2 regions of the Bradyrhizobium sp. Kon10 genome follow, and region 2 is predicted to be linked to the other one. Evidence: predicted binding sites of a transcription regulator. Region 2 holds the regulator's gene; the other holds the start of a gene.
The links. Region 2 encodes LexA, which represses DNA repair genes until DNA is damaged. Its sites were predicted from a motif close to TGTTCNNNNTGTGTTCNG; they were not measured.
Positions count from the first base shown of each region.

Region 1: AC0L2O_RS32515 (YifB family Mg chelatase-like AAA ATPase) is a predicted target of LexA. The motif match lies at 13,442-13,459, and genes of this name have one in related genera.

Region 1 covers NZ_JBVVOZ010000041.1:4,598-20,567, forward strand. Annotated here, with positions in the region: gene AC0L2O_RS32450 (hypothetical protein) at 1-733, opposite strand, end outside; gene hslU (ATP-dependent protease ATPase subunit HslU) at 916-2,220, opposite strand; gene AC0L2O_RS32460 (DUF2585 domain-containing protein) at 2,273-2,890, opposite strand; gene hslV (ATP-dependent protease subunit HslV) at 3,103-3,663, opposite strand; gene hisB (imidazoleglycerol-phosphate dehydratase HisB) at 3,859-4,452, shown strand; gene AC0L2O_RS32475 (DUF2628 domain-containing protein) at 4,518-5,048, shown strand; gene hisH (imidazole glycerol phosphate synthase subunit HisH) at 5,045-5,695, shown strand; gene hisA (1-(5-phosphoribosyl)-5-[(5-phosphoribosylamino)methylideneamino]imidazole-4-carboxamide isomerase) at 5,790-6,527, shown strand; gene hisF (imidazole glycerol phosphate synthase subunit HisF) at 6,538-7,314, shown strand; gene AC0L2O_RS32495 (phosphoribosyl-ATP diphosphatase) at 7,395-7,718, shown strand; gene coaA (type I pantothenate kinase) at 7,734-8,690, shown strand; gene AC0L2O_RS32505 (ATP-binding protein) at 8,914-11,139, opposite strand; gene AC0L2O_RS32510 (hypothetical protein) at 11,246-11,713, opposite strand; gene AC0L2O_RS32515 (YifB family Mg chelatase-like AAA ATPase) at 11,845-13,383, opposite strand; gene AC0L2O_RS32520 (PilZ domain-containing protein) at 13,611-13,856, shown strand; gene AC0L2O_RS32525 (tetratricopeptide repeat protein) at 13,940-14,716, shown strand; gene AC0L2O_RS32530 (CpaE/TadZ family protein) at 14,756-15,970, opposite strand, start outside.
Region 2 covers NZ_JBVVOZ010000005.1:113,502-129,471, forward strand. Annotated here, with positions in the region: gene gltX (glutamate--tRNA ligase) at 1-786, opposite strand, end outside; gene AC0L2O_RS09925 (glutamine--tRNA ligase/YqeY domain fusion protein) at 941-2,620, shown strand; gene AC0L2O_RS09930 (YybH family protein) at 2,628-3,014, shown strand; gene AC0L2O_RS09935 (DUF2171 domain-containing protein) at 3,124-3,357, shown strand; gene AC0L2O_RS09940 (ComEC/Rec2 family competence protein) at 3,452-5,749, shown strand; gene AC0L2O_RS09945 (hypothetical protein) at 5,932-6,363, opposite strand; gene AC0L2O_RS09950 (hypothetical protein) at 6,555-6,758, opposite strand; gene lexA (transcriptional repressor LexA) at 6,945-7,646, opposite strand; gene AC0L2O_RS09960 (molybdopterin molybdotransferase MoeA) at 7,823-9,034, opposite strand; gene AC0L2O_RS09965 (helix-turn-helix transcriptional regulator) at 9,139-10,266, opposite strand; gene AC0L2O_RS09970 (YadA-like family protein) at 10,664-12,178, shown strand; gene AC0L2O_RS09975 (hypothetical protein) at 12,222-12,788, shown strand; gene AC0L2O_RS09980 (hypothetical protein) at 12,818-13,600, shown strand; gene AC0L2O_RS09985 (hypothetical protein) at 13,689-13,886, opposite strand; gene AC0L2O_RS09990 (HAD family hydrolase) at 14,052-14,678, opposite strand; gene AC0L2O_RS09995 (alpha-hydroxy acid oxidase) at 14,715-15,845, opposite strand.

The DNA of each region.
Region 1 (15,970 bases), on a different contig from region 2:
GCTGATACCAGATGTAGCTGAATTGCAGCAGGTCGGTGCGCGAGGGATCGGCCATCCGCGTCTTCAGGTATGCGACGAAATCGGCTTCCGGGATCGGCATCGTTCCGAGAAACTGCGCCGCAAGGAACAGCGCGGAGATGACGAGCAAGGCAACGATGCCGAACGCGACATTGGTGCGATTGCAGCCGCTGGCCAGGTAATGCCTGGTTACGACGATGGTGATGATCGTCGGCACATACATCAGGAGATGGATGTGGTGGATCAGCACGAGAATGATCGAGAACAGCGCGGCAATGGCCACGAACAGAACCGAGCCGGCCGGCAACAGCAGCAGGATGGTCGCGAGCGCGCAGCCATAGATGTCGAAATGGCCGAGCGTGTGCATGAAATTCTTCAGGAAGAACGGTGAGCCCGCGGTGAAGACGAACAGCGGCAGCGTCTTCGTGGTGAAGCCGAACGTCTTCTGAAATAATCTGGCGTACAGCCCCAGCGTCACCAACCATGTCGCGCCGCCGAGCGCGAACACCAGCCCGACCGGTACCTTCGCCGTGAACAGCGCGACGATGGCGCCAATCAGCGCGCGCTTGATGAAACCGAAATGGTAGTCGACCAGCAGGTGGATGTAGGGGACGTAAGGCGGCAGCTGGATTTTGTGGATGAAGACGCCGGCAATGACCGCGGCGTTGATCGCGAGCAGGACGCGCCAGGGGTTTTTCCTGAGGTCAGCGAGCATGAGCCACCTGGCCGGCCTCAATCTTCACCGTCGTCCCGGCGAAGGCCGGGACCCATAGCCTCCCATGTTTGTTTTGCGCCAACGCTGGGGCCACTATCATTTCCAACAAGGACCGCCGGTGAGTATGGGTCCCGGCCTTCGCCGGGACGACGCCGCAATGAATAGCGCGGACCGGCCTCGAATTACAAAATGAACCGGCTGAGGTCGGCGTTCTTGGCGAGATCGCCGACGTGCTTCTGGACGTAGTCGGCGTCGACCCGGAGGGTCTCGCCGTTACGGTCGGGCGCGGCGAAGGAGATTTCGTCCAGCACCCGCTCCATCACGGTCTGGAGCCGTCGGGCGCCGATGTTCTCGACGGTGGAATTGACGGCGACCGCGACGTCGGCGAGCGCATCGATGGCGCCGTCGGTGATGTCGAGCGTGACGCCCTCGGTCTGCATCAGCGCGATATATTGCTTGATCAGCGAGGCCTCGGGTTCGGTCAGGATGCGACGCATGTCGTCGCGGGTCAGCGCCTGCAATTCGACGCGGATTGGCAGGCGGCCCTGCAATTCCGGCAGCAGGTCGGACGGCTTTGCGACGTGGAAGGCGCCCGATGCGATGAACAGGATGTGGTCGGTCTTGACCGCGCCGTGCTTGGTCGAAACCGTGGTGCCCTCGATCAGCGGCAGCAGGTCGCGTTGCACGCCCTCGCGCGAGACATCGCCGCCGACGCGGCCGTCGCGGGCGCAGATCTTGTCGATCTCGTCCAGGAACACGATGCCGTTGTTCTCGACCGCGCTGATCGCCTCCAGCGTGAGCTGATCGGTGTCCAGCAGCTTGTCGGATTCCTCGTTGACCAGGATCTCGTGCGAGCTTTCCACCGTCAGCCGCCGCGTCTTGCTGCGGCCGCCGAGCTTGCCGAAGATATCGCCGATCGAAACCGCGCCCATTTGGGCGCCCGGCATGCCCGGAATCTCGAACATCGGAAAACCGCTGCCGGACGACTGCGTCTCGATCTCGATTTCCTTGTCGTTCAATTCGCCCGCGCGCAGCTTCTTGCGGAAGGAATCCCGCGTCGCTGCGCTTGAATTGGCGCCGACCAGGGCGTCGAGCACGCGTTCTTCGGCGGCCAGCTGGGCGCGCGCCTGCACGTCCTTGCGCTTGCGTTCGCGGACCTGGGCGATCGCCACCTCGACGAGATCGCGCACGATCTGCTCGACATCGCGGCCGACATAGCCGACCTCGGTGAATTTGGTGGCTTCGACCTTCAGGAACGGCGCATTGGCCAGCTTGGCGAGCCGCCGCGCGATCTCGGTTTTGCCGACGCCGGTTGGGCCGATCATCAGGATGTTCTTCGGCAACACCTCTTCGCGCAAGGAACCTTCGAGCTGCTGCCGCCGCCAGCGGTTGCGCAGCGCGATCGAGACGGCGCGCTTGGCGTCGGCCTGGCCGACGATGAAACGGTCGAGTTCGGAAACGATTTCGCGGGGGGAGAAGTCTGTCATGGGACCTTAGCTAGGGTCAGAAACGGGTCGGGACAAGCGGCTTTTTTGGCCGTCAGATGATCGGCGGACCCGATTGCCATTGTTTCACGGCATCGACCGGATGGACCAGCATCAAGATATTCAGCGTCAGATTGTCGCGAATGTGCAGCGCCATCATGAGCTCGAAGGCAAGCCCGATGGCGACCGTTGCCGGAATCGGCAGCACCCGCGCGCTGAGGAACCCCAGCACCATGAACAGTGTGTCCGAGACCGAATTGACGATGCTGTCGCCAAAATAATCCAGCGAGATCGTGCCGGCGCGATAACGCTCGATGATGAACGGCGAGTTCTCGACGATCTCCCAGGCGCCCTCGATCAGCATCGCGATGATCAGCCGTGCCGGCCAGGACAGCGGCAGCAGCGGCAATCGTGCGAACAGCATCCAGGTCAGCCCGTAGAACAGGAAGCCGTGCAGGACGTGCGAGAAACTGTACCAGTCGGCGATGTGCTGGGAGTTCTCCGAGCTGTTCACCACGCCATGCCAGAGCTTGACATAACCGCAGGTGCAGATCGGCACCCGTCCCATCGCGAACAGGATTCCGGCCTGCAGGGCGAGCAGCAACAACGCGAGGCCGAGCCAATAGGTCGGGGCGACCGCAGATTTGGTGCTCTCGGGAGATGCAAGCTTCATGGATCGCGCATCATCGCAGCGAGAAGCCACCGTGCGCAACCCAGCGGAAGTGCGCTCCCTCTCCCGCTTGCGGGAGAGGGTTGGGGAGAGGGTGCTTCCGCAATGGGACAGCCCCCAAGAGGACAGAGCCCTCACCCGCGCCTTCGGCGCGACCTCTCCCGCAGGCGGGAGAGGTTACAGCCAGTCCGGAGCCCCGCTGTTCGATCACAGCCCTACCCGGCCACCAGGCTCTCGATGGTGACGTTGCGGTTGGTGTAGACGCAGATGTCGGCGGCGATGTCGAGGGAGCGGCGGACAATGGTTTCGGCGTCCTTGTCGGTGTCGAGCAGGGCGCGCGCGGCCGCCAGCGCGTAATTGCCGCCGGAGCCGATCGCCATGACGCCAGCTTCGGGCTCCAGCACGTCGCCGGTGCCGGTCAGGACCAGCGAAACGTCCTTGTCGGCCACGATCATCATGGCCTCCAGCCGCCGCAGGTAACGATCGGTGCGCCAATCCTTGGCGAGCTCGACCGCGGCCCGGGTCAATTGCCCCGGGTATTGCTCGAGTTTGGCTTCCAAACGCTCAAACAGCGTGAACGCGTCGGCGGTGGCGCCGGCAAAGCCGCCGATGACGTCACCCTTGCCGAGCTTGCGGACCTTTTTGGCGTTGGACTTGATCACGGTCTGGCCGATCGAGACCTGGCCGTCGCCGCCAACCACCACCCTGCCGCCCTTGCGGACCGTCAAAATCGTGGTGCCGTGCCAGACCGGCGAGCTGCTTTTGGAATCCTGCATGAAATACCTCGTTGTCCGGCCTGATCTAGGCGGTCAGCGGCCGAGACACAACCGACGCACAACGGACCGCTCCGGGCCCAAATTTCGCTCACCATAGGCAGAAGTGGCGCCTGCCGGGGCGATCCCGCAGTAGCGAAGGCGTCATTTGGCTGTTAAAAGACCGGCGTTTTCGGCCCAATCCAGCGAAAGCTTTCCATGCGCACCGCGACGATCAAGCGCAAGACCAAGGAGACCGACATCGAGGTCACCGTGAACCTCGATGGCACCGGCGTGTCCAAAATCGCGACCGGCATCGGCTTTTTCGACCATATGCTCGATCTCCTTGCCCGCCATTCTCGCATCGACCTCACGGTCAAGGCGGTCGGCGACCTGCACATTGATCATCACCACACCACCGAAGACACCGGCATCGCGCTCGGCCAGGCCGTCAGGCAGGCGCTCGGCACCATGGCCGGCATCACCCGTTATGCCGACGTCCACATGCCCATGGACGAGACGCTGTCGCGGATCGTCATCGACATTTCGGGCCGCCCGGTCCTGGTGTTCAAGGTCGATTTTCCGCGCGACAAGATCGGCGAATTCGATACCGAGTTGGTGCGCGAGTGGTTCCAGGCCTTCGCCATGAACGCCGGCGTGACTCTCCACGTCGAGACCCTATATGGCGATAACAGCCACCATATCGCCGAGTCCTGCTTCAAAGGTCTGGCGCGGGCGCTGCGGGCGGCGGTCACGATCGATCCACGGGCGGCGGGCGAGGTGCCCTCCACCAAGGGCTCGCTCGGCGGCTGACATCTCCGCCTCGCGGCCACCGCCGCCGGCGGCGTCTATTCAATTCTCGAGAACGGGGCATCACCATGCCTGTCTACACAGTTCATGCACCCACGCCCGGCGGGGCCGATCTGCGCGCGACCGACAAGTTCGTGTTCGTGCGCGACGGCTTCCATTTCTGGGCGATGGTGTTCGGGCCGGTCTGGCTGCTCTGGAACAGGCTCTGGCTGGCATTGATCGGCTGGGTGGTCTTTCTCGCCGCGTTCGATGCCGGGCTGCATAGCCTCGGCGTGGGCCGCGGCTCGATTTCCTTCGCCAATTTCATCGTCGCGCTCCTGATGGGATTTGAGGCGTCGAGCCTGCGCCGCTGGACCTTGTCGCGCGGCAATTGGCGGCAGCTCGACGTCGTCGTTGCCGACGACGAGGACACCGCCGAGCGTCGCTTCTTCGAGCGCTGGAGCCAGAAGCAGCGCGGCATCGTCAACGATCAATGGGCGGTCGATCGCGGCGGCCCGCCGCCGACCCGCAGCGTGCCGGGTCAGCAATTCTCGAATGCGCCGCCGCTGCCGGCGGGCGGCATCATCGGATTGTTTCCAGAACCGGGAGGGTCAAGATGAGCGTCGCCATCATCGATTACGGCTCCGGCAATCTGCATTCCGCCGCCAAGGCCTTTGAGCGGGCCGCGCGCAGCATGGAGAACCCGCAAAAGGTCTTCGTCACCAGCGATCCGGACCAGGCTTACGGCGCCGATCGTCTGGTGCTGCCGGGCGTCGGCGCCTTCGCCGATTGCCGGCGCGGGTTGGATGCCGTCAACGGCATGGTCGAGGCCATCACCGAAGCGGTCCGGGTCAAGGCGCGGCCGATGTTCGGCATCTGCGTCGGCATGCAGCTGTTCGCCACCCGCGGCAAGGAGCACGTCATCACGCAAGGCCTGAACTGGATCGGCGGCGACGTCGAAAAGATCACGCCGCGCGACGAGAGCCTGAAGATTCCGCACATGGGCTGGAATACGCTCGACGTGCTGCGCGAGCATCCGGTGCTGGAGAAGCTGCCGCTCGGCCCCAAGGGCCAGCATGCTTATTTCGTGCACTCCTATCATCTGAACGCCGCCAATGAGGCGGACGTGCTCGCGCGCGCCGATTACGGCGGGCCGGTCACCGCGATCGTCGCCAAGGACACCGCCATCGGCACGCAGTTTCACCCCGAGAAGAGCCAGCGTTTTGGGCTGGCCCTGATCTCGAACTTTTTGCGATGGAAACCGTGAGGGCTCCGATGGTTTCCACCTCGTCATTGCTCGCAATGAGGGAGTGCATGGCTGATAGCCCCGTTCCCATGAGGGAGACGGGAGAAGGTGCGACATGATTCTCTTTCCCGCCATCGACCTCAAGAACGGCCAATGCGTGCGCCTCGAGCAAGGCGACATGGCGCGCGCGACGGTGTTCAACCTCGATCCCGCGGCACAGGCGCAGAGCTTCGTCGCGCAAGGTTTTGAGTATCTCCACGTCGTCGATCTTGACGGTGCCTTTGCCGGCAAGCCGGTGAACGCGCAGGCCGTCGAGTCCATGCTGAAGACGATCAAGATTCCGGTGCAGCTCGGCGGCGGCATTCGCGATCTCGCCACCGTCGAGGCCTGGCTCGCCAAGGGCATCACCCGCGTCATCATCGGCACCGCCGCGGTGCGCGATCCCGATCTGGTGAAAATGGCCTCGAAGAAATTCCCCGGCCGGGTCGCGGTCGGCCTCGATGCCCGTGACGGCAAGGTCGCGGTCGAAGGCTGGGCCGAAACCTCTGAGGTAACGGTGCTGGAGATCGCGCAGCGCTTTGAGGATGCCGGCGTCGCAGCCATCATCTTCACCGACATCGCCCGCGACGGTCTGCTGAAAGGGCTGAACCTGGACGCGACCGTCGCGCTGGCTGACGCGATCTCGATTCCCGTGATCGCCTCCGGCGGCCTCGCCTCGATCGAGGACGTCAAGGCGATGCTGGCGCCGCGGGCAAAAAAGCTCGCCGGCGCGATCGCCGGCCGCGCGCTCTACGACGGCCGGCTCGATCCCGCTGCCGCGCTCAGCCTGATCCGCAACGCGCGCGCTGCCTAGGAGATTTCCGATGTTCAAGGTGCGTGTGATCCCCTGCCTCGACGTCAAGGACGGCCGGGTCGTCAAGGGCGTCAACTTCGTCGATCTGCGCGATGCCGGCGATCCCGTCGAAGCCGCGATCGCCTACGACGCCGCCGGCGCCGACGAGCTCTGCTTCCTCGACATCACCGCGACCCACGAGAACCGCGGCACCATGATGGACGTGGTCCGGCGCACGGCCGAGGCCTGCTTCATGCCGGTCACGGTGGGCGGCGGCGTGCGCGAGGTCAACGACATCAGGATGCTGCTGCGCTCCGGCGCCGACAAGGTGTCGATCAACAGCGCCGCGGTGTCGCGGCGCGAGTTCGTCAAGGAAGCGGCCGAAAAGTTCGGCGAGCAGTGCGTGGTGGTCGCGATCGACGCCAAGCGGGTCAAGCGCGCGGGCGGCTCCGAGCGCTGGGAGATCTTCACCCATGGCGGCCGCAATTCGACCGGGATCGATGCGATCGAATATGCCCAGGAAGTGGTCTCGCTCGGTGCCGGTGAAATCCTGCTCACCTCGATGGACCGCGACGGCACAAGGCAGGGCTTTGACATCCCGCTGACCCGGGCGATCGCCGACAGCGTTCCCGTTCCCGTGATCGCCTCCGGCGGCGTCGGCAATCTCGACCATCTCGTCGACGGTATCCGCGACGGGCGCGCCACCGCCGTGCTGGCCGCCTCGATCTTCCATTTCGGGGAATTCACTATCCGGCAGGCCAAGGAGCACATGGCCCGGCGCGGGTTACCCATGCGCCTGGATGCCTGACGACTCCGGTTCATAAAAATGCTACAGGAGTTGGTAGGGACCGGCTCAATCAGCCGGAGCGTGTTTGCTGAGTATTTTGTATGCCGCGTTTCACGATCCACGATCTGGCCGCCACCATCGACGCCCGCGCGGCAGCCGGCGGCGAGGGGTCCTATACCCGCAAGCTCCTGGACAAGGGCGCCGAACATTGCGCCAAGAAGTTCGGTGAGGAAGCAGTCGAAACCGTAATCGCAGCAGTCGAAAACGATCGCGCGCATCTGATCGCCGAAGGTGCCGACCTGCTCTACCATTTCCTTGTGCTTTTGAAGGCACGCGGCATAAAGCTGGACGAGGTCGAGGCCGCGCTGGACAAGCGGACCTCGATGTCGGGGTTGGAAGAAAAGGCGTCGCGCAAGGGCGGCTAAGGGAGAGGTGGCGTCATGGATATCCGCGCACCCGAGCAGCAGTATAATCCATACCGCGTCTATACGCGCGAGGAGTGGGCGCGACTGCGCGACGACACGCCGATGACGCTGGAGCCGGGCGAGTTCGACCGGCTGCGTTCGCTGCACGACCGCCTCGACTTACAGGAGGTGGAGGACATTTACCTGCCGCTGTCGCGCCTGCTCTCGATCTATGTCGACGCGATGCAGCGGCTGTACTACGCGGAGCGCCAGTTCCTCAACATCCGCGACCGCAAGATGCCCTACATCATCGGCGTCGCCGGTTCGGTGGCGGTTGGAAAGTCCACCACGGCGCGCGTGCTGCAGGCGCTGCTGGCGCGCTGGTCGCCGCGGCCCAAGGTCGAATTGATCACCACCGACGGATTTCTCTATCCCAACGCCGTGCTCGACCGGCAGGGGATCATGCAGAAAAAGGGTTTTCCCGAGAGCTACGATCTGCCGCTGCTGCTCAGCTTCCTGTCCGACATCAAGGCCGGACGCCGCCATGTCCGCGCGCCGGTCTATTCGCATCTGACCTACGATATCGTGCCGAACCAGTGGGTCGAGATCGACCAGCCCGATATCCTGATCGTCGAGGGCGTCAACGTGCTGCAAACCGGCAAGCTGCCGCGCGACGGCAAGGCGGTGCCGGTCGTTTCCGACTTTTTCGATTTCTCGGTCTATATCGACGCCGAGGAAGCCGCGCTGCGGCGCTGGTACATCAAGCGCTTCCTGGCGCTGCGCGACACCGCTTTCACCAATCCAAAGTCCTATTTCAACCGCTATGCGCTGTTGTCCGACGAGGAGGCCACCGCCACCGCCACCGCGATCTGGGAGCGCACCAACCTCGCCAATCTCGAGGACAACATCCTGCCGACGCGCCCGCGCGCGACGCTGATCCTGAAGAAGGGCGCGGATCACGTGGTGGAGAGCGTGGCGCTGCGCAGGCTGTAGGCCACGGTCTGGTAGGGTGGGCAAAGGCGCGCTCTTCGCGCGCCGTGCCCACCATCTCTCCGCCCGTTGAGTGTAAATGGTGGGCACGCTGTGCTTTGCCCACCCTACGGCACCTTTGATCGCGGCTACACCACCCAAATGCCGCGACGCCTGAAGGTTGTGACGCCCACGCCGTCATTGCTTCGTCGCAAGAGCTCCTCGCAATGACGATGGAGAGACTCTTCTACACCACGAGATGCCGTGCCGCCGCGAGTCCGGCCAGCGCGTCTTCGAGCTTGTCGCGATCGAGCGGCTTGATCAAGAATCCATTCATGCCGGCCTCGAAACAGGCATAGCGATCCTCCACCAGCGTATTCGCGGTGAGCGCCAGGATCGGGGTGTGGCGGGCCCCAGTGGCGGCCTCGTGGGCGCGGATGCGCTTGGTCGCTTCGATGCCGTCGAGCTGCGGCATCTGGATGTCCATCAGCACGAGATCATGAGGCGTGCCAGCCGAACTCGCTGCGAGCCAGGATTCCAGCGCAGCCTCGCCATGGACCGCGATGACGACGCGGTGGCCGAGCTTGGTCAGCAGCGAGCGCATCAACAGCGCGTTGATCTCATTGTCTTCGGCGACGAGAATCGACAGGCGCTCCACCGGGGTTGCGACCGCGGCGGGTTCGACGGGCTCCGGCGCGAGATCGGGCGAAGCGATCTCCGGCGCGAGCGCCAGGCGCGCAGCGAGCGACGCCGCACGCAGCGGCTTCACCAGGAAGCCGGTGAAGGCCTCCGCGATTTTTTCATGGCGCGAACTCGATGTCAGCAGCACCAGCCGCTGCGCCGCATGTGCGCGGGCGACCTCGCCCAGGCGATCGGCGACGCTGGTTCCGATCGCACGATCGATCAGCACCGCATGCCAGGGGCGTTCGGGCAGCAGCGCTTCGGCCACGGTCGCATCGGCCACCAGGCAGGTCTGGCCGCCCCAGCGCTCCAGCCGGCGTGCGATCAGCGAGGCTTCGATGCCGTCCGCCACGAGGAGGATCGACTTGCCGGCGAGGTCGGGACTCGGGAATGCGGCTTGTGCTGCGCCGGCTTGCGATGGCGAAAGCGCGATCGCGACCTCGAAGGTCGAACCTTTGCCCGGTTCGCTCGTCAGCGTGATGCGGCCGCCCATGCGCTTGACGATGCGCTCGCTGATGGCAAGGCCGAGCCCGGTGCCGCCATGGGTGCGCGCGACTCGCTCGTCGGCCTGCTCGAATTCGCGGAAGATGCGCGACTGCGCCTCGGGCGCGATGCCGATCCCGGTGTCGCGCACCAGAAAGCTGATCTCGTTCGGCCAGATGCCGGGCTCGACGATCAGCGCGACACCGCCGCTCGCGGTGAACTTGATGGCGTTGCCGGCGAGATTGAGCAGCACCTGGCGCAGCCGGCCGGCATCGCCGCTGACCTCGAGCGGCAGGCGTTCGTCGATGTAAGCCGCGATCTCGAGATTTTTGGCTTGCGCGCGCGGCGCCAGCAGCTCGGTGATGTCCTCGATCAAGGCCGTGAGCGCGAACGGACGCTGCTCGAGGTCAAGCTTGCCGGCCTCGATCTTGGAATAGTCGAGCAGCTCCTCGATCAGCGCCATCAAGGCCTCGCCCGAGGTTTTCACGGCCCTCGCATAGGTCGCCTGCTCCGGCGTGAGCGTGGTGTCGAGCAGCAGCCCGCCCATGCCGATGATGCCGTTCAGCGGCGTGCGGATCTCGTGCGAGGCCATCGCGAGGAAGCGCGATTTGGCGCGGTTGGCGGCGTCGGCCTGGTCGCGCGCGTCCGAGAGCGCACGCTCGGTCTCGGTGCGGTCGGTAACGTCGCGTCCGACGCTCTGCAATTCGGCGGGCTGGCCGGCATCGTGTCGGACGAGGCCCTCGCGCCAAGCAATCCAGCGCGCTCCCACAAGCGTTGCGATCTTCTGGTCGTGGATGCGCGTGCCGTTGCTTTCGCGCGCGCTGTCACCCTGCTCCAGCACGTCAAAATCGAAGCGCGTGCCGACCAGTGCGCCGCGCGCTCGTCCGGCCAGCGCACAATAGGCGTCGTTGGCAAAGGTGATGCGGCCCTGATGGTCGCGCAGCACGATCAGGTCGCCCTGCGATTCGAACAGGCTGCGGGCGCGCTCTTCGGCTTCCTTCAGCTCCCAATTGCGATCGATCAGCACGTCGTTGTGGGTGGCGAGCGTGCGCAGCCGCTTGTTGACGAAACGCAACCGCATACTGAGCGTGGCGAGACCGAGGCAGGCGAGCGCGAACAGGAAGCTCGCGCCGATCGCGAACGCGTTGGGGTCGTAGCCGGATGTCTCGGACCGGCTGCCGGCGATGAAGCCATAGGCGCCGCCGAACGTCGCCGAGAAGATCATGAAGGAGCGGATCGCGAACGCGATCCTGGGATGGCGACGCCTGAAGCGGCGCATGTGCACCTTGATCCGGAACGTCCGATCCATCGTCACCGACCCCGACTCTAAACTCTTTGACGATGTCCCGCCGACGTTGCGAACAGTTTGAGGTTTGGAGCCCGCCTCCAAACAGGATTGACGAGACGTTAACGCCTCAGAGCGAGGCGGCCTGGAGGTGGTGGAGGCCGCCATGGGCGCCGACGATCAAGGCCGCGGCGTCCCTCTGCGAAAACGTCTTCGAGCGCACATAGATGCGGTAGTCGGCCGGGCCTTCGCTGGAGAGATAGATCGTCGGCCGGCCGCCGCCCGATTGTTCGGAAATCGCGACGAGGCGCGTCGCGGGATTGGCCTGGCAGGCACCCGGCTCCTCGCTCTCGCCGTCGTCGACCACGACAAAATCCGCCACGTCGGCGTCGTCGGTGATCTGCACCCGCACGGTCGCCTGCGCAGGATCGTCGGTGAAGGCGACCTGGATCCCGGCGGTCCAGAACAGGGATGTGAGCTCGACCGAGGTTTCGCCCAGCGCGATGCAGGGATGCGAGACCGATCCGATTTCGCTGCGGGCGAAGACTGCCGCGGCCAACAGGGGAACAACCGACGCCAGGATCTTAAAACGCAACATGACACTCTACTCGCCAAGTACTCGCCAAGGCCCGGAAAGCTCGTATGGGAACTCACACACGCAGCTCTTGGGCCTTATGGTTTGCAGAGCGTAAAGGAAACTCGTTACCGCCGGGTTGACGCGCGTATCGTTCACGCGAGCTGCCGCACATCCTCCGCGAGTGCGCGGTAGGACAGCGCTTCGGCCAGATGCAGCCGGCCGATCCTGTCGGCGCCGTCGAGGTCGGCGAGCGTGCGCGCCACCCGCAGCACGCGGTGATAGCCGCGCGCCGATAGCCGCATGGTCTCGGCAGCATCGCGCAACAGCTTGGCGCCTTGCGCATCGGGCTTGGCGATCTCCTCCAGCACCGAGGCGGGCGCCTCGGCATTCGTGCGGACCTGCGGCAGGCCAGCATCCGCGTAGCGCGCTATTTGGATGTCGCGCGCCGCCGCCACGCGTGCTGCGACTTCGGCTGAGCCCTCCGCCGGCGGCGGCAGGATCAGGTCCGCCGCGGTCACCGCCGGCACCTCGATGCGCAAATCGATCCGGTCCATCAGCGGGCCGGAGATGCGGGACTGGTAGTCACCCGTGCAGCGATCGACGCGGCCGCGCTTGCAGGCATAGCCGGGCTCGAACGCATTGCCGCAGCGGCAGGGATTCATCGCCGCGACCAGCATGAAGCGGGCAGGGTAGGTGACGCGGTGATTGGCGCGGGAGACCGAGACCTCGCCGTTCTCCAGCGGCTGGCGCAGCGAATCCAGCACGCGCGGATCGAACTCCGGCAGCTCGTCGAGAAACAGCACGCCCTGATGCGCCAGCGAGATCTCGCCCGGCTTTGCGCGCGCGCCGCCGCCGGTGAGCGCGGCCATGCTGGCGGAATGATGCGGGCTGCGAAACGGCCGCCGCGACGTCAGCGCGCCGCCCTCGATCTCGCCGGCGACGGACGCGATCATCGAGACCTCGAGCAATTCCCCGGGCGACAGCGGCGGCAGGATCGAGGGCAGGCGCGCCGCCAGCATCGATTTGCCGGCGCCGGGCGCGCCGATCATGAGCAGATGATGCCCGCCAGCGGCCGCGATCTCCAGCGCTCGCTTGGCGCTCTCCTGGCCCTTGATGTCGCGCAAATCGAGCAGCGAGGCTGTGGCCTCATGTACCTTCGGCACCGGCCGCGACAGCACCTGCGTGCCCTTGAAGTGGTTGGCAATCTGGATCAGCGAGTGTGCGGCGATGATCTGGATGTCCGGGCTCGCCCACGCCGCCTCCGAGCCGCAGGCGGCCGGGCAGATCAATCCCTCCTCGCGCACATTGGCGTCGATCGCGGCGGGAAGGACGCCGGCGACCGGCGCGATCGAGCCGTCGAGGCCGAGCTCACCGAGCACCGTGAAACCGGTCAGCGCGTCCGGCGGGATCGCACCGATTGCCGCCATCAGCCCGAGCGCGATGGGCAGGTCGTAATGGCTGCCTTCCTTCGGGACGTCGGCCGGCGCGAGATTGACGATGATCCGCCGCGCCGGCAGCGCCAGCCCCGAGGCGATCAGCGCCGCGCGGACCCGCTCGCGCGCCTCCGACACCGCCTTGTCGGGTAGACCGACGATGGCAAAGGCCGGCAGGCCCGGGGCGACCTGCACCTGCACGTCGACCGCGCGGGCCTCGATCCCCTCAAAGGCGACGGTAGAAACCCGCTGAACCATGCTCAAACCAGCCTGCCCTCTCGCACAATCAAGGGTAGCAGAGCCCGATCCTGTCCGCAAGAACAATACGGGAACGGTTTGGCGGCCCGGCCAGCCCTAATCGATCGTAAACAAGGCGCCGACACTACGTCTCGAATGCGAGCGGCCGTGCTCAGCACATTCCAACGAATGTCCGCTACTCCTAGAGTTGCGGGATGGGCCGTGACCTAACGGGGTGAACAATTCAAATGCTTGCAAATCGCCGCAGAAGCGAACGACGGATGTGCACTCGGCTTGCCAAGATCCATCTTGGCGCCGGCTCCTTGCCGAGGGACTGCACGATCACGGACATCTCGGACGGGGGCGTGAAAGTGGTGGCGGAATTTCTCGAAGTGCCGCCGCAATTCACCATCATCTTCGCGCCTGATTATTCGCGCCAATGCCGGCTGCGCTGGCGGATCGGCTGCGAATTCGGCGCCGAATTCACCGATTAGACCCTGCCAACGCGTTTCCTTAACGGGAATTTAGCGTTAATCGGCAAAGCATCTCTGATCAGTCCGCCGGCGGTGATCAGAGTATGTCCAAGCGTTCGTGCCTTGCCTCTTCCCCGGCGAGATTGTTGCTTCCGGCCCTCCTGGTGCTCGTTCTCGGCGGTTGCCAGACCACGAGCCTGGAGGACGTGACCGGCGCGCTCGGCGGCACGCCGGAGCCAGCGGCCAGGGCCGACGGGAGGCCGGACATGGACGCGCTGCGCGAGCGCTACCGCGCCAAGCCGAGCGATCCCAATATCGCCCTCGATTACGGCACGGCGCTGCGCGAGACCCGCCAGCGCGCCCAGGCGGTCGCGGTGCTCGAGCAGGCCGTGCTGGCCCATCCCAGCAACAAGGCGCTGCTCGCCGGCTACGGCCGCGCACTGGCCGACAACGGCAATTTCCAGCAGGCCTACGATGTGCTCAGCCGCGCGCATACGCCTGAAGATCCCGACTGGCACATCCTGTCGGCGCAAGGCGCGGCGCTCGACCAGCTCGGCCGCAACGAGGAAGCGCAGCAATATTATGCGACCGCACTGAAGATCGTGCCGGACGAGCCGTCGGTGCTGTCCAATCTCGGCCTGTCCTATATGCTCCAGAACAATCTGCCGAGGGCCGAGGAGACCATGCGCCGCGCTTACGGGCGTAACGCCGCCGACCCTCGCGTGCGCGCCAATCTCGCGCTGGTGCTGGGACTGGAAGGAAAGCAGGCCGAGGCCGAGACCATCGTGAAGGCCGATCTGCCGCCGGATCAGGCGGCAGCAAAGGTCGCGACGCTACGGCAGCTGCTGAGCAAGAAGCAGCAACAGCGGGCGGAGAAGTAGCGCGCCGGAGCCTGGATTGTTGGCTTGACGCGTTGGCGCTTACGACGCCTTGCGATGCGGAGCGGATCCGCGTCCCGACTTGCCCTTCAGCTTCTTCAGGAGCGGTCCGAGCAGCGACCGCTTCGGCTTCTTCACCTCGCCGCGCCCGGCGAGGCGGTTCGCGATGTTCTGGAACAGTTCGGTGGTGCGGTGGCTCTTGGAGACCTCCGCGATCATCTGGCCGTTATTGGCAGCGGTCGAGAACAGCTTCGAATCGAACGGGATCACCGCGATCGGCTGGCTCTCCATGGTCTTGGCGAACGACTTGACGTCGATCTCCGCCCGCTTGTGCATGCCGACCTGGTTGATGCAGTACAGCGGCGGCCGGTCGTTCGGCCGCGCCGCCTTCAGCACGGTCAGCATGTTCTTGGTGTTGCGCAGGTTGGCGAGATCGGGTTCGGCCACGATCACGATGTCGTCGGCGTTGACCAGCGCGCGCCGCGTCCAGCCCGACCATTGATGGGGCACGTCGAGCACGATGCAGGGCGTGGTCATGCGCAGCGTGTCGAACACCGCATCGAACGCTTCGGCGCCAAAATCATAGACACGGTCGAGTGCCGCGGGCGCCGCCAGCAGGCTGAGGCGCTCGGTGCATTTGGCGAGCAGCCGCTCCATCAGCGCCGTGTCCGGCCGGTCCTGCGACAGCACCGCGTTGGCGATGCCCTGCACCGGGTCCTGATTGTAGTCGAGGCTCGCGGTGCCGAAGGCGAGATCGAGATCGATCACCACGGAATCGAGCGCCAGATCGCGCGCGATAGTCCAGGCCACGTTGTGGGCGACGGTGGACGCGCCGACGCCGCCCTTGGCGCCGACCACGGCGATGACGCGGCCGGTGATGATGGTTTCAGAGGCGGAGAACAGGCTACAGATCGAGCGCACCACGTCGATGGTCTCGACCGGTCCGACCACGTAGTCGTTGACGCCGCGGCGCACCAGCTCGCGGTAGGGTGCAGTGTCGCCGGGATTGCCGATCACGACCACGCGCGTGCCGGGATCGCAGACGCCGGCGAGATCGTCCAGGCCCTCGAGAATGTCGCGCGTGCCGTCGGATTCGATCACGATCACGTTCGGCGTCGGCATCGTCTCGTAGACTTCGATCGCCGCGGCCAGGCCGCCGTCCTTGGCGGTGAGATGCGCCTTGGCGAGACGGCGGTCCAGGCCGGCCGCGGTCACCGCCGCGAGCGTCTGCTCGGTCTCGCAAAACGCCTGCACCGA
Region 2 (15,970 bases):
CGCCGCCGGCAAATAGCCCATGGCGCGATAGGCATCGACGCCGAGCGCGCCGTGGCGCTTGGACAGCTTTGAGCCATCCGGGCCGTGGATCAGGGGGATGTGGGACATGTTCGGCAGGGCCCAGCCCATCGCATCGTAGATCTGCTTCTGGCGCGCGGCGTTGATCAGATGATCGTCGCCGCGGATGACGTGGGTGACACCCATGTCGTGGTCGTCGACCACCACCGCGAGCATGTAGGTCGGGTTGCCATCGCCACGCAGCAGCACAAGATCGTCGAGGTTCTCGTTCTGCCAGACCACGCGGCCCTGGACCTGGTCCTCGATCACAGTCTCGCCGGTCTGCGGCGCGCGCAGCCGGATCGTCGGTTTGACGTCGGCGGGCGCTGTCGCCGGGTTGCGGTCGCGCCAGAGGCCGTCATAGAGGCGGGTGCGGCCCTCCGCCCGCGCCTTCTCGCGCATCGCGGTGAGTTCTTCGGCGGTGGCGTAGCAGCGGTAGGCCTTGCCTTCGGCGAGCAGCTGCTCGGCGACCTCGCGGTGGCGCGCGGCGCGGCTGAACTGGTAGATGACATCGCCATCCCAGCCGAGCTCCAGCCATTTGAGGCCGTCGAGGATGGCGCCAATCGCAGCCTCGGTGGACCGCTCGCGGTCGGTATCCTCGATCCGGAGCAGCATCTTGCCGCCGTGCTTCTTCGCATAGAGCCAGTTGAACAGCGCCGTGCGGGCGCCCCCGATATGGAGGAAGCCGGTCGGGGAGGGAGCGAAGCGTGTGACGACGGAGGAGGTCATTCTTGGCAGGGCCTATGCATTGGAGGCGGTGGTATATAACAGGACCGGAGCATAACTAAAGCCCGGCAGCGGACCTGCCAGGCCTTGCTTAAGCCCTTGGCTCAGCCAAGCGAATTTGGCAGAAGGGCCGAAGATTTCCCGACAGGATTGCAGGATGAGCACAGAACCGGTGGCGAACGAGGTTGGGCGCGATTTCATTCGTGACATCATCCAGGCCGACCTCGACCAGGCCAAATACAGGGAGATCGTGACCCGGTTCCCGCCGGAGCCGAACGGCTACCTGCATATCGGTCACGCCAAGTCGATCGCACTCAATTTCGGCATCGCCCAGGAGTTTCCGGGCCGCTGCCATTTGCGCTTCGACGACACCAATCCGGTCAAGGAAGAGCAGGAATATATCGATTCGATCCAGGCCGACGTGCGCTGGCTCGGCTTCGACTGGGGCAAGAACCTGTTCTTCGCCTCCGACTATTTCGACCGCCTCTACGAATGGGCGGAGAAGCTGATCCGTGACGGGCTCGCCTATGTCGACGACCAGACCCAGGACGAGATCCGCGCCTCGCGCGGTACGTTGACCGAGCCCGGCAAGAACTCGCCGTTCCGCGACCGCTCGGTCGATGAAAATCTGGACCTGTTCCGCCGCATGAAGGCCGGCGAATTCCCGAACGGCGCGCGGGTGCTGCGGGCGAAGATCGACATGGCTGCGGGCAACATCAATTTGCGCGACCCCGTGCTGTACCGGATCCTGCACGCGCATCATCCGCGCACGGGCGACAAGTGGTCGATCTATCCGAGCTATGACTATGCGCACGGCCAGTCGGACGCGATCGAGGGCATCACGCACTCGATCTGCACGCTGGAGTTCGAGGATCACCGGCCGCTCTACGACTGGTTCATCGAGAAGCTGCCGGTGCCGTCGAGGCCGCACCAGTACGAATTCGCACGGCTCAACCTCACCTACACGCTGCTGTCGAAACGCGTGCTGACCCAGCTCGTGCGCGAAGGCCATGTCGCGGGCTGGGACGATCCGCGCATGCCGACCATGGCGGGGATGCGCCGCCGCGGCGTACCGCCGGCGGCGCTGCGCGAATTCGTCAAGCGCATCGGCGTTGCCAAAGCCAACAGTGTCGTCGATGTCGGCATGCTGGAGTTCTGTATTCGCGAGGAGCTGAACCGCACTTCGCAGCGGCGCATGGCGGTGCTGCGGCCGCTGAAGGTCGTGATCGAGAATTATCCGGAAGGGCAGGTCGAGGAACTCGACGCCATCAATCATCCCGACGATCCCTCGGCCGGCACGCGCAAGATCACGTTCGGTCGCGAACTCTATATCGAGCACGACGACTTCATGGAGAACCCGCCGAAAAAGTTCTTCCGCCTGTCGCCGGGCAACGAGGTGCGGCTGCGCTACGCCTATTTCGTCAAGTGCACCGGCGTGATCAAGAACGCTGACGGCGAGGTGGTCGAGCTGCGCTGCAGCTACGATCCCGCGACCAAGGGCGGCAATGCGCCCGACGGCCGCAAGGTCAAGGCCACCATGCACTGGCTCTCGGCGGCGACCTCCAAGCCTGCGGAAATCCGCATCTACAACCAGCTCTTCGCCAACCCGAGCCCGGACGCCTCGAACTTCGCCGCCGATCTCAACCCGCAGTCGCTGGAGATATTGTCCGACGCCCGGGTCGAGGCCTCGGTCGCCGAAAGCAATGCGACCGAGCCGATGCAGTTCGAGCGGCAGGGCTATTTCGTGCGCGACAAGGACTCCACGCCCGGCAAGCCCGTGTTCTCGCAAACCATCGGTCTGCGCGACACGTTTGCCAAGGAAGTCGCCAAGGGCTGAGGCGCATATGAGCAACGAAGCCGACGAAATCGTTTCCGCGATCATCGCGAAATGGTGCGCCGGCTTCGCCAGGCTCGACGCCGCCGCGCTGTCGTCGCTCTATTCGACCAACGCGTTCTTCTTCGGATCAAACCCAAGACTCTACCGGGGCAGGGACGGCGTTGCCGAGTACTTCAACGGCCTGCCGCGATGGCGCAAGCCGCGCGCGGCGTTTTCCAAGGTGCAGGTGGTGCGGGCGGGGCCGGACTTGATCAACATGGCTGCGACCATCTCGTTCGACCTCGCCGGCGAGCGACCCGATCTCATCGTCAAGATGAGCTGGGTCATCATCCGCGAGGCCGGCGACTGGAAGATCGTCAATCACCACGCCTCGTCGCAGGCACCGCTGATCTAGCCTCGTAATTGGGTGTCGTCATTCCGGGCTCGCGCCGATAGGAGCCCCGGAATCCCGGCAGAACCGAACCGCCTCTCACGCGTTGATCGGGTCCAGAAGAGGATCCCCCATGCAGAACATCGCTGAACATATGGAAGTCATCGGCGCCGATGGCGTCCACATCGGCACGGTCGACAAGATCGAGGGCAATCGCATCAAGCTGACCAAGAAGGACAGCGGCGAGGGTAGCCACAAGGGCCATCATCACTTCATCGACAAGGGCCTCGTCGCCGACGTCGAGGGCAACAAGGTCCGGCTCTCCGCCAAGGCGGATGTGGCCGTGACGATGGAAGAGGAAAAGTAGGCTTTTAAGCCGTTCGTTCCTGATCTGTACCGCTATTCGCCTGCCTACACGTTCCGGTAGCTTCGAGCTCCGTTGCGTATTGTCAGGTGTAACGATGGCGGAGCCCGGGCGGCCAGTACGCTCCCAAGGGATCGCACAAGGGATCGCGGGAACTTGGCCCGTGGGCCGCCCCGCGTCCGCCGGCGGCTTTGCGCCAGCGGGCTTCGGCGTCTGGCCCTCACTGGTCGAGACGCTGCGCGAATGGGGGCGGGCTGAGGCCGGCGCCGGGCGGCTGTTTCCCTGGGTCCCCATCGCCTTCGGCTGCGGGATCGCGCTCTATTTTGCCGCCGATCGTGAGCCGGTGCTTTGGGTCGTAGCCGCGACCGCGGCCGTGCTCTCGCTCGGCGCTATGCTGTTGCGGCGAGGCCGATTCTTCGCGCCAGCCATCATGATCGCGGCGGTCGCGGCCGGCTTTGCGATGGCGACCTGGAAGACCGCGCGCATCGCTCATGCCGTGCTGGCAAAGCCGCTCTATTCCGTGTCGCTGTCGGGCTTCGTCGAGACGCGTGACATCCGTGAGCGCACCGACCGGTTCGTGCTCCGCGTCACCGCGATGGAGACCCAACGCGGCGACATCCAGCTGGAGCGTGTACGGCTGTCGGTGCGCAAGGGGACGGCCCCCGAAGTCGGCAGCTTCGTGCAGTTGAAGGCGCGGCTGATGCCGCCGCTCTCGCCATTGCGGCCCGGCAGCTACGACTTCTCGCGCGACATGTTCTTCCAGGGCATCGGTGCCTCCGGTTTCGCGATGGGGGCAATCACGGTGGCGCCCCCGCCCGAAGCCGGGGGCATCAGGCTGCGCTACGCCGCAATGATGCAGGGGCTGCGCGACGCCATCGACGCACGCATCCGTGCCACCCTCGACGGCGACAACCGCGCCATCGCGACCGCGCTGCTGACCGGACGCCGCGACGCGATCACCACGCCCGTCAATGATGCGATGTTCATCTCGGGGCTCGGCCATGTGCTGTCGATCTCGGGTTACCATATGGCCGTGGTCGCCGGCGTCGTGTTCTTCGCGGTGCGGGCGCTGCTCGCGCTCATTCCTGGGTTGGCCGCCGGCTTCGCAATCAAGAAATGGTCGGCGGCGGCCGCACTGTTCGCCGCCGCGTTCTATCTCCTGCTGTCGGGCGCGGAAGTGGCCACGCAGCGATCGTTCTTCATGACGGCGGTGGTGTTGATCGCCGTGATCGTCGATCGCCGCGCCATTACTTTCCGCACCCTCGCGGTGGCAGCCCTGATCGTGCTTGCGGTCGCGCCGGAGGCGCTGGTGCATCCGAGCTTCCAGATGTCGTTCGCGGCGACGCTGGGGCTCGTGGCGCTGGTGCAGGTCGGCATGCCGAACCTGTTTGCCTCGCCGGATCATTCGACCACTGCGCGGATCGCGATGTGGGGTGGGCGCGAGATCGCGATGCTGTTCATGGCCTCCATGATCGCGGGGCTTGCGACCACGCCCTACGCAGCCTTCCACTTTCACCGCGTCACGCCGTACGGCGTGCTCGCCAATCTCGGCGCCATGCCGGTGGTTTCGGCGCTGGTGATGCCTGCCGGGCTGTTGGGCTTGCTTGCGGCGCCGTTCGGACTGGACGGCGTGTTCTGGTGGCTGATGGGGATCGGCATCGATTGGATGATCGCGGTCACGCGATGGGTCGCGGCATTGCCGGGCGCGGTCGGCCATATCGGCGCCTTCGGCACCGCGCCCCTGGTCGCGGCGAGCCTCGGGCTCGTCCTGATGGGATTGTTGCGCACGCCGCTGCGTTGGTCGGGCGCGCTGGTGCTGCTGGTTGCGATCCTTTGGGGCTTGTCCGTCCGGCAACCCGACATCCTGATCGCCGGTGACGGGCAGAGCGTCGCGGTGCGGGGCAGGGACGGGCAGCTGCATCTGATCAGGATGAACAAGGACAGCTTTCTGCTCAAGGAATGGCTGGCGGCCGACGCCGATCCGCGTGATGCCGGCAGTGCGTCGCTGGCCGATGGCGTCTCGTGCGACGATTTGGGCTGCGTCACGCCGCTCGCCGACGGGCGCCTGGTCGCAGTTGCGTTGCGCATCGGCGCGCTGGCCGATGATTGCAATCGTGCCGCGCTGGTGGTGACCGCCCGGCCGGCGCCGCCGGATTGCACGGCGATGGTGGTCGATCGTCAGCGTCTCGCAAGCCAGGGCGCGCTCGCGCTGATGCGGCGTGGTGATGGTTTTGCCGTTCAGGCGGTGAAGGCAAGGGGCGCAGACCGTCCCTGGTCGCCGGCTGCCGCAGGCGCGGCGGATTATGATGGCAGCCTCGCGCCGAAGACGAAGACAGCGTCTCCCCGGAGCAATGACGCAACGCCGTCCGAGGCCGATCTCCAAGCCGAGGACTGAAAGCCGAGGGCTGGATTTGACCTCTCAGCCGATCGTCGGGCCGGAATGGCTGGCCGTCCGACGTGCGGCGGGCGGATCCCATTCGATCGGCTTTGCGAGATGCAAACCGCTCCAGTTCGCCGGCCTCGGCCGGCGATGGGCATTTCAATCCGGGCCTCGACCCCTCGTTGGGGTCGGCGGCGTCAGCCGATCGGCAGGCGGGTGATCGTTGGCTGCCTGTCGGCTATCTCTGGCTTTTGCTCCCGCTCGCCGAGCGGCTGGGTCACCGGCAATTGCAGCACGGTGGCGCGCTGGCCTTCGACGAGCTGCGTCACCAGCACGTATTTGCCGTCCGGAAATTCGATGGCGTCGTGATGGCGATCGGGAATGTGCGGATCGACCTTGCCGAACTTGCCGACGCGGGAGTTGATGGTGCGCGTCCAGATCCAGCGATTGTCGTAGCGGACGCTGTCGGCGAAGGCGAGCTCCGTTCCCGGCAGCAGACAGACCGCGACCGACATATCGGCTTCGGAGGCGAAGCCGCGCGTCGAGGTGCCGCGGAAAGTTGTCGTGACGATTGTCTCGCCGACTTCTGCGGGACGCGTCGCGACGGCGTGCAGGCTGTAGTCACACATCGGGGTGCTCCTCAATCAGGATAGCGACCCGCGCCTCTTCTGAGGCGCAGGCCTCTATCAGAGTAGAAGCCTGCAAGCGTCTGCTTGGTTGTGGGCAAATCTGCGGCTTGGTTCGCGCGCTGCAATCACAATATCTTTTTCAATTGCGCGAGGAACAAAGCCTGCTCCCGTGCATTCGGGCAGTTTCGCCATTAGCGGCCAGCGGGCGCCGACCAGCCGGAATATTGCCAGGCCCGTTGCGACGGCTGCTCGACCGCGTTGCGGGCATTGCGGAATTGCTCGCTCGTCGCCCGCGCTGCTTTGCCGAGATGGTGCTGTGACTGCGCCGCGAGGGCTTGCGACGCTGATGCTGCGATCAGCGCCATCGCGACAGTGCTCAGAATAATGCTGCGCATGGTTCTCTCCTCGGTCTCTCAAAGCCCTGCGAAGCGGTGTGTGCTTCGTCGCGGCGTGCCGAGGATGTAGCGCTGGAGGGGTGGCCGGATAATCTGTGCAAAACCAGAAAGACTATCCAGCCGGAGCGGACAATCGTCCGCTCCAATCGCTCGTGCGCGGCGGCCTGCCGACCGTCCGCAGCCGGCTCAATACTTCCGGTAAAGCCCGATCAGCTTGCCCTGAATCTTCACCCGGTTGGGCGGCAGGATGCGAACCTCATACGAGGCGTTCGCCGGCTCGAGCGCGATCGAGGCGCCGCGGCGCCGGAAACGTTTCAGCGTTGCCTCCTCGTCGTCGATCAGCGCCACAACGATGTCGCCGGTATCGGCGCTCTCGTTACGCTGGATCAGCGCCATGTCGCCGTCGAGGATACCGGCATCGACCATGGAATCGCCGCGCACTTCGAGCGCGTAGTGCTCACCGGAGCCGAGCATGTCAGGCGGCACGCTGATGGTGTGGCTGCGGGTCTGCAACGCTTCGATCGGCGTACCGGCCGCGATCCGGCCCATCACGGGCACCGCGACGGGGCGCTCGCCGTCATCCGCCGACCCGCTGGAGCTCGCGCGGACCTTGCCGAGATTGCCCTCGATGACGCTGGGCGTGAACCCGCGGCGGCTGCCGGCCGCGGCCTGAAGCTCCGGCAGCTTGATCACCTCGATGGCGCGGGCGCGGTTGGGCAGGCGCCGGATGAAGCCGCGCTCCTCGAGCGCGGTGATCAGGCGATGGATGCCCGATTTCGAGCGCAGATCGAGCGCGTCCTTCATCTCGTCGAAGGAGGGCGGCACGCCGCTTTCCTTCAGCCGCTCGCTGATGAACCGCAGAAGCTCGTATTGTTTGCGCGTTAACATCTCGACCAAATTCCCCCGGTTGATGTCGTTCGATTCCGAGACGCTGAGTTCAGCGATGAGCCGCTACATGCTCGAAACAAATCATGAACGGACACTATATGTTCGATATGTGTTCCGCAACTGCTTAATTTAGCGTGAACGCGACAAACTTCGCGGAACGCGAGCGAGCGACGCGTTCAGACCGGCAATCGCAGCACCTCGCAGGGCGTGCCTGCCTCGGCCTTCGGCGCAAACGGCGCACGTACGAGAAGTGCCTGTGCGGCAGCCAGATTCGCGAGCAGCGAGGAATCCTGATGACTCACGGGATGAGCGATGAGGGTGCCGTCGTCGCGCAATTCAAGGCGCGCGCGAAGATAGTCCTCGCGCTGGTCGTTGGCACCGACATCGCGGCCGAGCACGGCGCGTTCGCGACGGTGGTGAATCACTTCGCGGCCCGAGAGCGCGCGAATCAGCGGCACCATGAACAGGAACGCACAGACGTAGGACGACACGGGATTGCCGGGCAGGCCGATCACGCGCATCGCGCCGAGCTGACCGTGCATCATCGGCTTGCCCGGGCGAATCGCGATCTTCCAGAACGCCATCGAGATGCCTTCGGCCTCGAGCGCCGGCTTGACCAGGTCGTGGTCGCCAACCGAGGCGCCGCCGGTGGTGATCAGGACATCCGCCCCGCTGTCGCGGGCGCGGCGGATGCCGGCCGTGGTCGCCTCAACCGTGTCGGCGGCGATGCCGAGGTCGATGGTCTCGGCGCCTTCGCTGCGCGCGAGCGCGTGCAGGGCATAGCCGTTGGAATAAACGATCTGACCCGCGCCGGGGGTGACGCCGGGCATCACCAGCTCATCGCCGGTTGCGAGGATCGCAACTCTCGGCCGGCGGCGGACGGGCAGGCGCGGATGGTTCATCGCGGCCGCGAGCGCCAGGTCACGCTCGGTGAGTCGGGTTCCTCGCTTCAGCAGCAAATCGCCTTCGCGAAAATCGACGCCGGCAAGGCGGATGTGCCGTCCGATGAGGGCGGCTTCCTTGATCGTGACGCGCTTGCCCTCGACCGCAGTATCCTCCTGGATCACGACCGCATCCGCGCCATCGGGAACGACGCCGCCTGTGAAAATCCGTACGGCTTCGCCAGCGCCCACCGTTCCCGCGAACGGCCGGCCGGCTGCGACCTCGCCAATCAGATTGAGCTGTGCATCGATCCTGGCCGCGTCGGCGGCGCGCACTGCGTAGCCGTCCATGGCCGACATCGCCTGCGGTGGCTGCGTACGGCGCGCCGCGAGATCGCGCGCCAGCACCCGGTGCCAGGCCTCGTCGAGCGCAACCATCTCTTCCGCCAGCGGCTCTGCGCCGGCAAGCACCGCGGCAAGCGCGTCGGAAACCGGCATGAGGGCCACGGTGAAAACTCCTGCTCGGGCAATACGACAATCGGGTCGCGGCAAGCGTTCTAGCCGACAGTGGCCGTCGAGGCAAAACGGACGTGCATGCGCGTGGACGCAGCTTATCTATGGAGCAATAGCCGCACCAGTTCGGCCTGCCGGTTCACGCCCGTCTTGTCGAAGATTTTCGACAGATGGCTGCGCGCGGTTCCGTCGGTGATCCCTAGCCGTTCCGCCGTCGCTTTGCGGCCGCCGCCCTTGACGATCTCGAGCGCAAAGGCGGCTTCTGCACGAGTGAGGCCGTAACGCGTGCGCAAAGCGTCGAGTCTTGATCTCGCGTCCGGCTCGGGGTCGGTGATGAGCACCATCGCGCTCGATCGCCAGCCGGAGGCAAGCGGCACCGAACTCTCCGCCCAATCTGTGCCGACTGGCGTCACCTGCACGTGCAGCGGCATGCGGCCTGGATGCCGCCGCAAGCTCATCTCGCCGCCGATGCGATCGGGATGATCGATGCTGCACGAGCCGATCAGTGATTGCAGAGAGCGGCCGTCTTCGCTGTTGATGGCGCTCAGCGCGCCCGCCTCAAGCACGATGCTGTCGGCGGCATCGAGCCATTCGCGCGCCCGGCGATTGACGAAGATCGGGCGAGCCTGAGCGTCTGCGAGAACGAAGCCGTGGTCTAGCCCATCCAGTCCCGCCAGCGCGGCGCGGCCGGTGACGTCGAGCTGGTGGGTACGCCGCTGGATGGCAACGGCGCGTACGAGATGCTGCGCCAGCGTCGCAAACAGCCGCCGTGCGTTATCGTCATATGAAGGCAAATTGGACGGCCGATGGCTGGTCAGGATGCCCGTGGCGTTATGATCGACCAGCAAATTCGTCGTCAAGGGCTCGGTATCGAAGCCGGCTGGCTGCCACCATTCGTTGTAGTAGTCGGTCGCGGTGAACTCATCGCGTGTGATGAAGTCGCCGATGGTGAAGACCTCGCCCGGCGTCCTGCCGATGCCAAGCGGCAACAGGGGATTGCGCGGCGCCCAGCCGAGTAGCTCTTGCACGCGGTCGGGGTCGATGCGCGGCGACACCAGGCTGGAGAGGCCGTTTGCGGGGTCATAGACACCGAACAGGATGCGACCGCCCATCGCCTCGTCGATGCGCGTCAGCACACTTTCCCAGCGGCTTCCGTCGAGCGCGGCCTCGTAGATGGCGCCGATGAGGTCCAATACGGAGTCGTTGGAAATATCGTCCGTCCCCAAGACAAATGCCTTAAAATGCAATGAGGCATCTCAGCGCAGCGCCGCGCCAGGGGCAAGGACAGAAAAGCGGCAGTCGAGCCGATGTTGCCGCAAAGCAGCGCGGCATCGGGAATCTGAGGTTCGCGAGTGGCGAAGGCGAGGTGCAATGCTGAATTGCAAGCATATTGCGGGATGTTGCTGCGATGTCTCACTCCTCAAACATTCAGGTCGAAAGGCCCGCTTTCCCTCCGATCTCTGACGAACGTCAGATGCGATCGTCCTGCGGCTTGGAGAAGCTGCCCGGAGCGGTAGGTCAATCGACAGAATCGGGCCGTCCGTTCGAGGGGCTCTCATGTACGCGCATCGGCGTCACCACACTATTTTTGGGGCACTTAGGCGCCTGTCTCGTAAGGCCGGCTTGCTCGCCAGCAGCATGCTGACCGGCGTGGGTGTGCTGGGTGCCGGTGCGGTGCTCTACCCTTCGGCAGCTCTTTCTGCCGACTACGCCGCCGGCGGCGGCGTGATCAACGCGCCCAGCGGCAACGCGACAGCGGTTGGCAGCGAGGCCACCACGACCGGCTCCGACGCGACGGCTTACGGTGCGGGCAGCATCGCGAGCGGAGAGGGCGCGACGGCGACAGGACATGTCAGTCAGGCCAAAGGCATCTCCGCGACCGCAACGGGAGAAAGCAGCATCGCAAACGGCGCCTACGCGACGTCGACGGGACAAAACAGCTTTGCGAACGGCACGTTCGCGACCGCAACTGGACAGGTCAGCACCGCAGACGGGACCAACGCGACGGCAACGGGACAAACCAGTGATGCCAACGGCACCAACGCGACCGCGACAGGCCAAGCTAGCTTTGCTAACGGCACCAACGCGACGGCGACGGGACAGGCCAGCACCGCCAACGGCGCGGACGCGACCGCGACCGGTAGTCTAAGCAAGGCAAATGGCTTTGATGCAACGGCAACAGGTATTCAAAGTTCTGCAAATGGCACCTTCACGACTGCGACGGGCGCCCAGAGCGTCGCCCACGGCGACAGCGCGACCGCGACTGGCCAAGGCAGTTTCGCAAATGGCGATTTCGCGACCGCGACTGGTCAAGGCAGCAACGCAAACGGGACCAACGCGACGGCGACGGGACAAGGCAGCGTCGCGAACGGTGTGAACGCGACCGCGACCGGTAGTCTCAGCAACGCGAATGGTACCAACGCGACCGCGACGGGTGCCCAGAGCGTCGCCCACGGCGACAGTGCGACCGCGATCGGCCAAGGCAGTTTGGCAAATGGGGATTTCGCAACCGCGACTGGTCAAGGCAGCATCGCCAATGGCCTGACAGCGAGCGCGTTCGGCCGAAACAGCAACGCCACCGGCGACGCCACGACCGCGATCGGCCAGGGCAGCACGGCGAGCGCCACCGGCGCGACCGCGGTCGGTGCGGGCGCCACGGCGACCTTCGCCAATTCGACCGCGATCGGCGCGGGTGCGACAACATCAGCGCCCAACCAGGTCTCGATCGGCACCAGCACGAACACCTACCGCATGTCCGGCCTCACCTCGGCCGCGAGCCTTGCCGCACAATCCGGCCCGACACAGGTGGTGACAACGGATGCCGCCGGGCATCTGGCCGCCGCAAGCTTCAGCGGTGCGGATATTTCCACGCTGCAGTCCAACATCTCCACGTTGCAGACGCAGATGCGGCAGGCCTTCGAGGGCACCGCCATCGCCATCGCCATGGGCGGCTCGGCGCTGCCATCGGACAAGCGGTTTGCGGTCTCCACCAACTGGGGCACGTTCCGCGGCCAGAACGCCATGAGCCTGGGCGCCCAGATGCGCCTCAACCAGTATGTCGTGCTCAATGGCGGTGTTGCGGCCGGGTTCGCGCAAGGCGGCGTCGGTGGACGCGCCGGAGTGACGGTTGCGTGGTGATGGCGGCGTGCTGAGCGGAAAGCAACGGGCGTGGCGGGCGTTAATGCTTGCGGCTGCGCTGATCGCGGCGGCCGCCGCCGGTCATGCGGAAACACCTCCGCCGGCGCCAAAACCAGCGCAGATCGACCGCAACGGCGTGCTGATGCTGGTCCGTTCCTCGCTGCTCGCACTCGACCACGCCAACAAGACCGGCAATTACACGGTGCTGCGCGATATCGGCGCGCCCGGCTTTCAGGTCAACTCGGCGGCGCGGCTGGGCGAGATCTTCGCCAAGCTGCGCAACGACAATCTCGACCTCTCGGGTGTCGCCGTGATCGATCCGCAGCTCAATCTACTGCCGCAGATCGAGGCCAACGGACTGATGCATATGGCGGGCTTCTTTCCCTCGGTCCCGAACCAGGTCAATTTCGACCTGGCCTTCGCACCGGTGAACGGACAGTGGCGGCTGTTCGGGATCTCGGTCTCGATCGGACAGAGCGGGCCGGCGGCGCCGACCGCGCCCGAGCCGCGTGTTGAACAAAAACAGACTCCGACAAATCCCAGCAAGCAGCCAGTGGCGGCCGTCAAGCCCGCACCGGCGAGCAAACCGCCGGAGAATGCGCCGAAATAGACGCAGCAACGCGGCCTGACGAGCGAGAAATGCTACCCGACGAAGCGCTGAAATCGATGAAGGTGATGTTCGCGACGCCGTGCTACATCTCGGCGGTCAGCATGCATTACGTCACCAGTATCTTCGAGCTGACCCATCACTGTAACCGGTTCGGGCTGCAGTGTATCCTGCACATGCATTCGGAGAGCCTGATCACCCGCTCGCGCAACAAGATGGTGCTCAAGTTCCTGTCCGACGAAACACTGACTCATCTGTTCTGGATCGATTCCGACATCGCCTTCACGCCGCAAGCGGTGTGCCGCCTGCTCCTGATCGATCGTGACGTGACCGCCGGCGTCTATCCGATGAAGAACTTCAACTGGCCGGAGGGTGGCCTGCCGGCGGCAACGACCCGACAGCAATTCGAAGATCGCTACACCGAATATCCCTTCAACCCGATCGGACATGGCGCCGAGCGCGTCAGCACCTATGCCGATGCCGATGATTTCGTGGAGGTGGCGGAGGCGCCGACCGGTTTCATGTGCATCAAGCGCGACGTGTTCAGGCGGATGATGGAGCACTATCCCAAGCTGAGCTACGTCCCGGACGGCCCGCCGAACAATCCGCTGGCGCATCTGCACTGGCTTTTCTTCGACTGCATGATCGATCCGGAGTCCGGCCGCTATCTGTCGGAGGATTATGCGTTCTGTCGCCGCTGGCGCGATATCGGCGGCAAGATCTGGGTCGACCTGCAGTGCAAGTTGCTCCATCTCGGTCAGCATAATTTTTGCGGCGACCTCGAAGCGAGCCTGAAGCTTCAGGGCCGCTGGTGAGCCGGGGCTGCCTGAATGGCCGAAGCGGCTCAGGTGCTGAGCTCGTGAGAAAAAAACGGCTGAGAGCAGGATGGCCGGGGGACGGCCCTCAGGCTGTCCCGGTTCCATTTTCACGATCAACGTCCGGCGCCTTGAGATCCCGATCCTTGTCGGGCAGCGGGTCAGCCTGAGACTTCAGATCGGCAGCCTTGCTGATCAGCTTGGCCGAGAGCTCCGAATCCGAGGTGGTTCTGGCGAATTGGAGAAGGAGAGAGGCTTGCTTGGTAAGGTAGGTCTTGCCCAACACGATGATGCGTCCGTCCGTAGAAGTACCGACGGATTGAAGAGTCCGGAGGCCTGCATTCCGTTCCCGGAACTCTGTATAAAAATGCACAAAGTGATTTGGTTCCTCATTCCGAGCCAAATTAGTTCCGGGAACCGCCGCACCTAACGCCCTTCACGACGTCCGCGGTCAGACTCCCAGCGCCTTCAGCGCATCGCCGACATCGCGGGGCGAGGTCACATGCACTGCGGTCAGCCCGCGGGCGCGCGCGCCTTCGACATTCTCGGCAAGGTCATCGAAGAACACGATGCGTTGCGCCGGCACGCCGATTGCGGCCACGACGTGGTCGAAGGCTTCCGCATCCGGCTTGCGCAGGCCGATGCTGGAGGACAAATACAGCTCGCGGAAATGGCCGAGCACGTCCGCATATTGCTTCGAAAAATAGTCGATATGCGGCCGGTTTGTATTGGAGAAGACATAGAGCGGCAGATGCCTGGCCGCGCGCGGCAGCAGTTCCGCGATGTTAGGCATCTCGCCGGCGAAGATTGCGTTCCACCCTTCGAGGAACTGCGCATCGGAAATGCGGATCCCGAGCGAGGCGCGCAGCGTCTCGAAATAATCCTCGTCGCTGATCTTGCCGACCTCGTGCAGCCGGTAGGCTTCGCTGTCGCGCACATAGCGCATGACGATGGCCTCCGGCTTGCAACCGGCATGTCCCGCCCAGCAGGCGATCGCCTTGGAGAAATCGATATCGAGCACCACGCGCCCGAGATCGAACAGAAGCGCATCCGCGCTGCCGGGAGAGAGCGATGTCATTGCTTTCCTTTGCACCTCAGTGTCTGTAGTTGGCGGTCAGTACCGGTAAGGCTCGTGGTCAAACAGCGGGAACGCGCTGAATACGCTCGGTGCGTTGGTGGCGGTTGCCGGATGCAGGCAGGACTTGTTCACCTCGGCGAACGAGGTGGCCCCGAGCAGGCCGAGACAGCGCAGCACCTCGTCCTCCAGCAGTTCCAGCATGCGCGTCACGCCGGCTTCACCCGCCGCCGCCAACGCCCAGCATTGCAGCCGGCCGACGCCGACGAGGTCGGCGCCCGCCGCGATCGCCTTGACAATATCGGTGCCGCGGCAGATGCCGCCATCGACCATGACCTTGGCGCGGCCTTTCACGGCGTCGACGATCTCGGGGAGCACGTGCATGGCGCCGCGGCCGTGATCGAGCTGCCGCCCGCCATGGTTGGAGACGTAGATCCATTCGACGCCGTGATCGACCGCGATCTGCGCGTCCTCGGCGGTCGCAATCCCCTTGAGGATCAGCGGCATCTTGAACTTGTCTTTGATCATCTTCACGGTCCGCCACTCCAGACCCTTCTGGTAGTCGCCGCCGGTGGCGCGCAGGCGGCTCTCGCGCACGTAGCGCTTGGCGATGTCACGCTCACGACGGCTGTAATGGGCGGTGTCCACCGTCAGGCAGAAGGCGGCATAATTGTGCTTCCCGGCCCGGCTGACGACATCGGCGACGAAGGCATCGTCCCCGCGGACATAGAGCTGATAGAGCCGCAATGCATCGGGCGCGGCTTCGGCGGTCTGCTCCAGGCCGGGCTCGGACACCGAGCTCAACATATGGGCGGCCCCGAAGGTGCCGCAGGCGCGCGCCACGCTGGCGGCTCCGTGCGGGTCGAAGATTTCCAGCGCGCCGACAGGGGCGAGCACGACCGGCAGCCGCATCTTGCGGCCGAACTGCTCGACAGAGCCGTCGACCTTGCGCACGTCGCGCAGCACGCGCGGGCGGAAGGCGATCTCGTCCAGGGCCATGCGGTTGCGGCGCATCGTGGTCTCGGTCTCGGCGGCGCCGACGATATAGTCCCAGGCGTTCTGGTTGAGGTTGGAGCGCGCCTTCCGGATGAGTTCGTGCAGGTTCTGGAACGGCTCGTCGCTGGAGCCAAGTTCGACATTCCTTTGCGGGATGCGGGGCGCTTCGTTCATTGTTGTCCTCCCGAGAATTTGAAGCCTTATGTCATCGCCTATCCCGTCCGGAGCTGCAAAACCATCCTAATATCGCATAGCTGGAGGGCGCGAACGGGCAGGCCGATCGCTCCCGCGGCGAGACG